Dinoroseobacter shibae DFL 12 = DSM 16493: one gene and its partner. The protein of the gene in region 1 binds, or shares a complex with, the protein of each later gene. Links are inferred from orthologs where the notes say so. Each region holds a gene or a part of one and is shown on either strand. Other genes may lie near its edges. The genes, in order: clpA and clpS.

Region 1 (3,366 bases):
AACGCGCCCGCGCCGACCTGGAGGAGGCCGAGCGGCGGCGGCTGGAGGCCGAGGCGCAGGATCTCGCGCGCTATCGCTCGGAGTTTTTTGGCGAGTTGCGTGATCTGCTCGGCGGTCAGGAGGGCGTCCGGATCGAAGGCGACCGGTTCGTGTTCTCGTCCTCGGTGCTGTTCGACACGGGCGAAGTGGCGCTTTCGCCCCAGGGGCAGGCGGAGGTTGCGAAGGTCGCGGGCATCCTGCGCAGCGTGGCGGACCGCATCCCCGAAGGCATCGACTGGGTGCTGCGTGTGGACGGGCACACCGACAACGTGCCGGTGACGGGCGGTGGCAAATACGCCGATAACTGGGAACTGAGCCAGGGCAGGGCGCTGTCGGTCGCGCGGTTCCTGATTGAGGACCAGGGCATCCCGCCTGACCGGCTCGCGCCCACCGGGTTCGGCGAGTACCAGCCCGTGAGCTTGGAGGATACGCCGGAGGGCCGGGCGCTCAACCGCCGAATCGAGTTGAAGTTCACCGAGAAATGAAAACGCCCGGCGCGGGGGCCGGGCGTTTAAGGGTGCTGTGGTCCGGGATCAGTCCGCGGTCAGAAGCGGGGGCTTCTTGCTGGAGATCCGGGGTGCGCCGATCGGCGCGATCTGCAGATCGATCTTGCCGTCCTTCACGCCGACCTTGACGATGCCGCCCTTGGCCAGCTTGCCGAAGAGCAACTCTTCCGCCAGCGGCTTCTTGATCTGCTCTTGGATCACGCGGCCCAGGGGGCGGGCGCCCATCTTGTCGTCGTAACCCATGTCGCCGAGCAGCGTCGCCGCTTCCTCGCTCAGCTCGATGGTGACGTTGCGGTCCAGCAGTTGTGCTTCGAGCTGGAGCACGAACTTTTCGACGACCTGCATGATGATCTCCTTGCCGAGCGGCGCGAAGCTGATCACTGCGTCCAGGCGGTTGCGGAACTCGGGCGTGAAGGTCCGCTCGATCGCGGCGGTATCCTCGCCCTCGCGCCGGTCGCGCCCGAAGCCGATGGCGGCCTTGGCCTGTTCCGCGGCCCCCGCGTTGGAGGTCATGATCAGGATCACGTTACGGAAATCCACGGTCCGCCCGTTATGGTCGGTGAGCGTGCCGTGATCCATCACCTGCAGCAGGATGTTGTAGACATCCGGGTGCGCCTTCTCGATCTCGTCGAGCAGGAGCACGCAATGCGGGTGCTGGTCGACCCCGTCGGTCAGAAGACCGCCCTGGTCGAACCCGACATAGCCCGGAGGTGCACCGATCAGGCGCGAGACCGCGTGTTTCTCCATGTATTCCGACATGTCGAACCGCAAAAGCTCCACCCCCAGCGTACTGGAGAGCTGCTTGGCCACCTCGGTCTTGCCGACACCCGTGGGGCCCGCGAAGAGGTAGTTGCCGATGGGCTTTTCCGGCTCGCGCAGGCCCGCGCGGGCCAGCTTGATCGCGGAGCTGAGCGCCTCGATCGCATTGTCCTGGCCGAAGACCACGCGCTTGAGCGAGACCTCGAGATCCTTCAGCACCTCCGCATCGTCCTTGGAGACGTTTTTCGGCGGGATGCGGGCGATCTTGGCCACCACGGCCTCGATTTCCTTGGCGCCGATGGTCTTGCGGCGCTTGGATTCGGCCACCAGGTGCTGCGCGGCCCCGGCCTCGTCGATCACGTCGATGGCCTTGTCCGGCAGTTTCCGGTCGTTGATATAGCGCGCCGACAGCTCCACCGCGGTCTTGATCGCGTCGGAGGTGTACTTGATCGCATGGTGATCCTCGAAATAGGGCTTGAGGCCCTTGAGGATCTTCACCGTGTCCTCGACCGAGGGCTCGGTCACGTCGATCTTCTGGAACCGGCGGCTCAGCGCGCGATCCTTCTCGAAATGCTGACGGAACTCCTTGTAGGTGGTCGAGCCCATGCAGCGCAGCTTGCCGCCCTGCAACGCGGGCTTGAGCAGGTTGGAGGCGTCCATCGCCCCGCCGGATGTTGCCCCGGCCCCGATCACCGTGTGGATCTCGTCGATGAAGAGTACCGCATCCGGGTGGTCTTCAAGTTCGGTAACAACGGCCTTCAACCGCTCTTCGAAATCGCCGCGATAGCGGGTGCCCGCCAGCAGCGCCCCCATGTCCAGGCTGTAGATGGTGGCACCGCGCAGCACCTCGGGCGTTTCGCCCTGCACGATCTTGCGCGCCAGGCCCTCGGCGATGGCGGTCTTGCCCACGCCGGGATCGCCCACCAGAAGCGGGTTATTCTTGCGCCGACGGCACAACACCTGGATACAGCGCTCCACCTCGCTGTCGCGCCCGATAAGCGGGTCGACGTCACCCTTGCGCGATTTGGCGTTCAGGTCCACGCAGTACTTTGCAAGCGCGGACTCCTTCTCGTCCCCGCCCTGATCGGTGCTGGCGCTGGCCTCTTCTTCCATGTCCGACGCGCCCGACACGGGCCGGGATTCGCCGAAACTGGGGTTCTTGGCCACGCCATGGGCGATGAAATTCACCGCGTCATACCGGGTCATGTCCTGTTCCTGCAGGAAATACGCGGCATTGGACTCGCGTTCCGCGAAGATCGCGACCAGCACATTGGCGCCGGTCACTTCCTGGCGGCCCGAGGACTGCACATGGATCGCGGCGCGCTGGATCACCCGCTGGAACGCAGCGGTGGGCACGGCTTCGGACCCCTCAACATCCGTGGCGAGCGTTGCGAGATCTTCCTCGATGAAAGCCTCGAGGGTCTGGCGCAGGGCGTCCAGGTCGACATTGCAGGCTTTCATGACCTTGGCCGCGTCCGGCTCGTCGATCAGCGCCAAAAGCAGATGCTCAAGCGTCGCCAGTTCATGACGACGCGCATTGGCCTGGGCGAGCGCGGTGTGGATGGCCTGTTCTAGCGTATTCGAAAACGAAGGCACCGGGGGCTCCTTTCACTGGGGCCGGGACGCGAGGGAGGACGTCACAACCATTTCCCTTATAGGTTAAACTTCGGTGTTCTTCGGCGCGCTTCAAGGCTTTTTTCAGCAAAGCGGGTCCGCGCGGGCGATAAGGGCATCTGACCAAAGGCCAATTCCCGTCATTCGGCGGGTCGGAAAAACGCTGCAAGGGCTCCAAAAGCAGCGCTTAGCGTTGGAAATCCTTCGTTTTGCGCGCGGTGTGCGGGGGCGGGCCGGTTGCGCGGCCGGCAGATGGAGATAAACCAGTCCGCACGATGTGCCTAAAAATAGTGCAGAATTTGAGCGCGCCACCCTGCATCGCGTTCCAGCGCGCGACATTTCGCACGCAGCGCACGCGCGGGCGTGGGTTTTCGCAACGCGGCCCAGAGTGTACATATTGTGTAGTGGCGCTGCGGCGTCGGACGGGCCGAACCCCTTGTGCGATCAA
Region 2 (3,165 bases), 2.4 Mb from region 1 along the record:
GCGCCCGCGGGCTGTTCCTCGTCCTCGTCCTCGGACTGCTTGATCATCCGTTTCGACACCAGCTGGCTGAGCCGCAGGGCAGTCATCAGGTTCTGCTCCAGCATCTCCTCGACATTGTCGTGGTCCGGGTCGAGCGGGTCCGAACTCATCATCTGGCGACTGGCATTCACCAGGATATCGACCCGGTCGAAGGCGTCGATCGTGGCCGAGAGCAGGTTGGCCTGGGTCAGCCGTTCCCGCAGATCCCCGGCATAGTAGCGCGCGCTGCCGCTGTCCTCGCCCATCTTGCCGACCTCGTCCTTCAGCCGCGTCTCGTCGCGATCCGCGAACATCACGTTCGCCCCGTGATCCACGAATTGCCGCGCGATGGCGAGGCCCACCCCGTTCGCCGCCCCGGTCACGATGGCGGTTTTTCCGGAAATAGAGAAGGACATCGGTCGTCTCCAAGCAGGGTGTGAGGGGGGTCAGGAGGCGCGCGCGGCGCCGGTCTGGCGCGGCTTGCGCGCATGGAAGATCTTGTAGCCCTGCGCCTCGGTCACGGGCTGGGCTTCGCCGAAACACTCGGCGAGGGTGTGCTCATAGGGCAAATGCCGGTTTGCGACAAGCCCGAGCACGCCGGAGGGCTTCAAGAGCCGCGCGGCCGTGCGCAGAAACATCTGGCCGATCGCCGGGTCGGCCTTGCGCGAGGTGTGGAAGGGCGGGTTGCACAGGATCGCGTCGTAGCGTTTGCCGGGGGCGAAGACCGCCGCGTCCTCCCAAAGAAACCTTGCGCGCGGATCGTCGACATTGCGGCGCGCGGCCTCCAGCGCGTCGAACTCGGCCTCCACCAGATCCATGCCGGTGACCTGCCCCGAGGCAAGCGCGGCCTTGGCCAGATACCCCCACCCGGCCCCGAGATCGAGCACGTCGCCCTGCAACCGCGCGGGCAGATGGGCCGCCAGCAGCGCCGAGCCCGCATCCACCGCCCCGGCGGAAAACCCCGCGCGCGCTGTCACCCAGCCCTCGGGCGATGTCAGCGGCGGGGTCAGCGGCGCCAGATCGGGCAAGGGGTCCGGCACTCGCCCCCAGAGCAGTTTGCCATGGGCCTTGGCATAGACCTCGACCCCCGTCAGCAGGGATTTCGCGAGCTTCACCAGGCTGTCGACGCCGTCGGTCTTCTGCCCGTCCAGAACGATCAGCCCGCCGGGCCCGACCCGGCCGATCGCCTCGGCCAGCAGCGCGCGGGCATGGTCCTTGGCCCGGGGCACGCAAACGAGGGCCGTCGCGAACGCGCCCTCGGCCTGCGGCTGCACCAGGGCGCCGCGGCGTTCCCAGGCGGTAACATCGGGGCGAAATCCGTGGACGATCTGGAACCTGTCCTCGGGCAGCCCTTCGAGCCCGGGCGGCGGGCGCAGGGCGAGTACCGGGCCGTCTGGCCACTCCAGAAGACCCGCGTCCAGGGCCAGCCGTAATCGTTGTGCTGTCATGGGCTGCGCCGGGGCGCTATTCCTTTTCCATCGTGCACTGCAGCGGATGCTGGTGCCGGCGGGCGAAATCCATCACCTGGGCGACCTTGGTCTCGGCGATCTCGTAGGAAAACACCCCCACCACCGCCACGCCTTTCTTGTGCACGGTGAGCATCAGCTCGACCGCCTGGCCGTGGGTCATGCCGAAGAACCGCTCCAGCACATGCACGACGAATTCCATGGGCGTGTAATCATCGTTCAGGATCAGAACCTTGTAGAGCGGAGGTTTCTCCGTCTTGGTTCTGGTCTTGGTGATGACGCTGGTATCGTCATTGGGCGTGCCGGGTTCATCAGACATCTGGATCGGGGTGTTTCCTGTCATTCGCAGCCACTCTGGTGTTGCGTGTCAAACTGGCAATATAAGTGTAGAGGCCCGTGTGAAAAGAGCAACCCGGGCTCAAGCCGAACAAAACCGCCCCAGTGCTGCGCTTTGACCAACCGAGGCCCACGATTGTCCACCCCGATCACGACCATCGGCTTCGATGCCGATGACACGCTCTGGCAGAACGAGCAGTTCTTCCAGCTTACCCAGGAACGATTCGCCGACCTGCTGGCCGAGTTCGCCGAGCCCGACCACCTGATGGAGCGGCTGCTGGCGGCCGAGCGGCGCAACCTCGGCCATTACGGGTTCGGGATCAAGGGGTTCGTGCTGTCGATGATCGAGACGGCGCTGGAGGTGACCGAGCACAAGGTGCCGGGCGAGGTCATAGCAGAGCTGCTCGCCGCAGGGCAGGAGATGCTGCAGCACCCGATCCACCTCCTGCCCCATGTGGGCGAGACGGTGGCGGCGCTGGCCGCGGAGTTCGAGCTGGTGCTCATCACCAAGGGCGACCTGCTGGACCAGGAGCGCAAGCTGGCGCAATCGGGGCTGGGGGAGTTCTTCGACGCGGTGGAAATCGTGTCCGACAAGACGCCCGCCACCTATGCCCGCGCCTTTGCCAAGGCCCCCCATGGGCCGGCCGGCGCGATGATGGTGGGCAACTCGCTGAAGTCCGACGTGTTGCCCGCGCTGGCGGCGGGGGCCTTCGCCGTGCATGTGCCCCATGACCTGACCTGGGTGCTGGAACAGGCCGAGTCGCCCAAGGGGGCCCATCGGTTTTTCGAGTTGCCCGATCTCGGGGGGCTGCCCGGGCTGATCGACGGGCTGCGCCGCTAGAGGCTTGCGCCTTGTGGCGCGCGGGCCCCAAGATGTGGGTTTCAAGGCGCGAATTATCCGGATTCAGACCGGGATAAACCGTTTCTTCACGAAGATTTGCGTGCTATCCTTCATGTAATAAACGCGGTGCGTCCAACGAGACGCGCCCAGAGGCAGAATAGGATCGAGTTGACATGGCACGTCCGTGGCTGGAAGGATTCCGAATAATTGCAATCGTGTGTGTGTGCCTGGGGATGCAAATCTCGGCACAGCCCGTACAGGCCGCGCCCTACGCGGCGATGGTGATCGATGCCCGCACCGGCGAGGTGCTGCATTCGCGCAACGCCGACACACGCCTGCACCCTGCATCCCTGACCAAGATGATGACCCTCTACATCGCCTTCGAGGCGGTGCGCATGGGCGAGATCGGCCTGGACACGAAGGTCCGCATCTCGAAAAAGGCCGCCGCCGAGCCGCCCTCGAAACTGGGATTGCGACCGGGGCAGCAGATCGCCCTGCGCTACC

Evidence for each region.
Region 2: the proteins of clpA (region 1) and clpS are in contact, whole or in part, in a solved structure (PDB 1LZW), measured with the Escherichia coli proteins. The link is inferred for Dinoroseobacter shibae DFL 12 = DSM 16493 from one-to-one orthologs.

Annotation. Positions count from the first base shown.
Region 1 is NC_009952.1:3,095,865-3,099,230, reverse strand. What follows is about bases 237-3,286. They hold clpA (ATP-dependent Clp protease ATP-binding subunit ClpA), read right to left. Parts: upstream 2,901-3,286; coding sequence 573-2,900; downstream 237-572. Other genes in these bases: DSHI_RS14915 (peptidoglycan -binding protein), read left to right, coding at 237-524. Outside these bases: more of DSHI_RS14915, read left to right, coding at 1-236. UniProt on the Escherichia coli protein: ATP-dependent specificity component of the ClpAP protease. It directs the protease to specific substrates. It has unfoldase activity. The primary function of the ClpA-ClpP complex appears to be the degradation of unfolded or abnormal proteins.
Region 2 is NC_009952.1:674,711-677,875, reverse strand. What follows is about bases 144-2,992. They hold clpS (ATP-dependent Clp protease adapter ClpS), read right to left. Parts: upstream 1,804-2,992; coding sequence 1,483-1,803; downstream 144-1,482. Other genes in these bases: DSHI_RS03420 (D-alanyl-D-alanine carboxypeptidase family protein), read left to right, coding at 2,835-2,992; DSHI_RS03425 (HAD family hydrolase), read left to right, coding at 1,957-2,661; DSHI_RS03435 (class I SAM-dependent methyltransferase), read right to left, coding at 465-1,466; DSHI_RS03440 (SDR family NAD(P)-dependent oxidoreductase), read right to left, coding at 144-434. In the rest of the region: more of DSHI_RS03440, read right to left, coding at 1-143; more of DSHI_RS03420, read left to right, coding at 2,993-3,165. UniProt on the Escherichia coli protein: Involved in the modulation of the specificity of the ClpAP-mediated ATP-dependent protein degradation.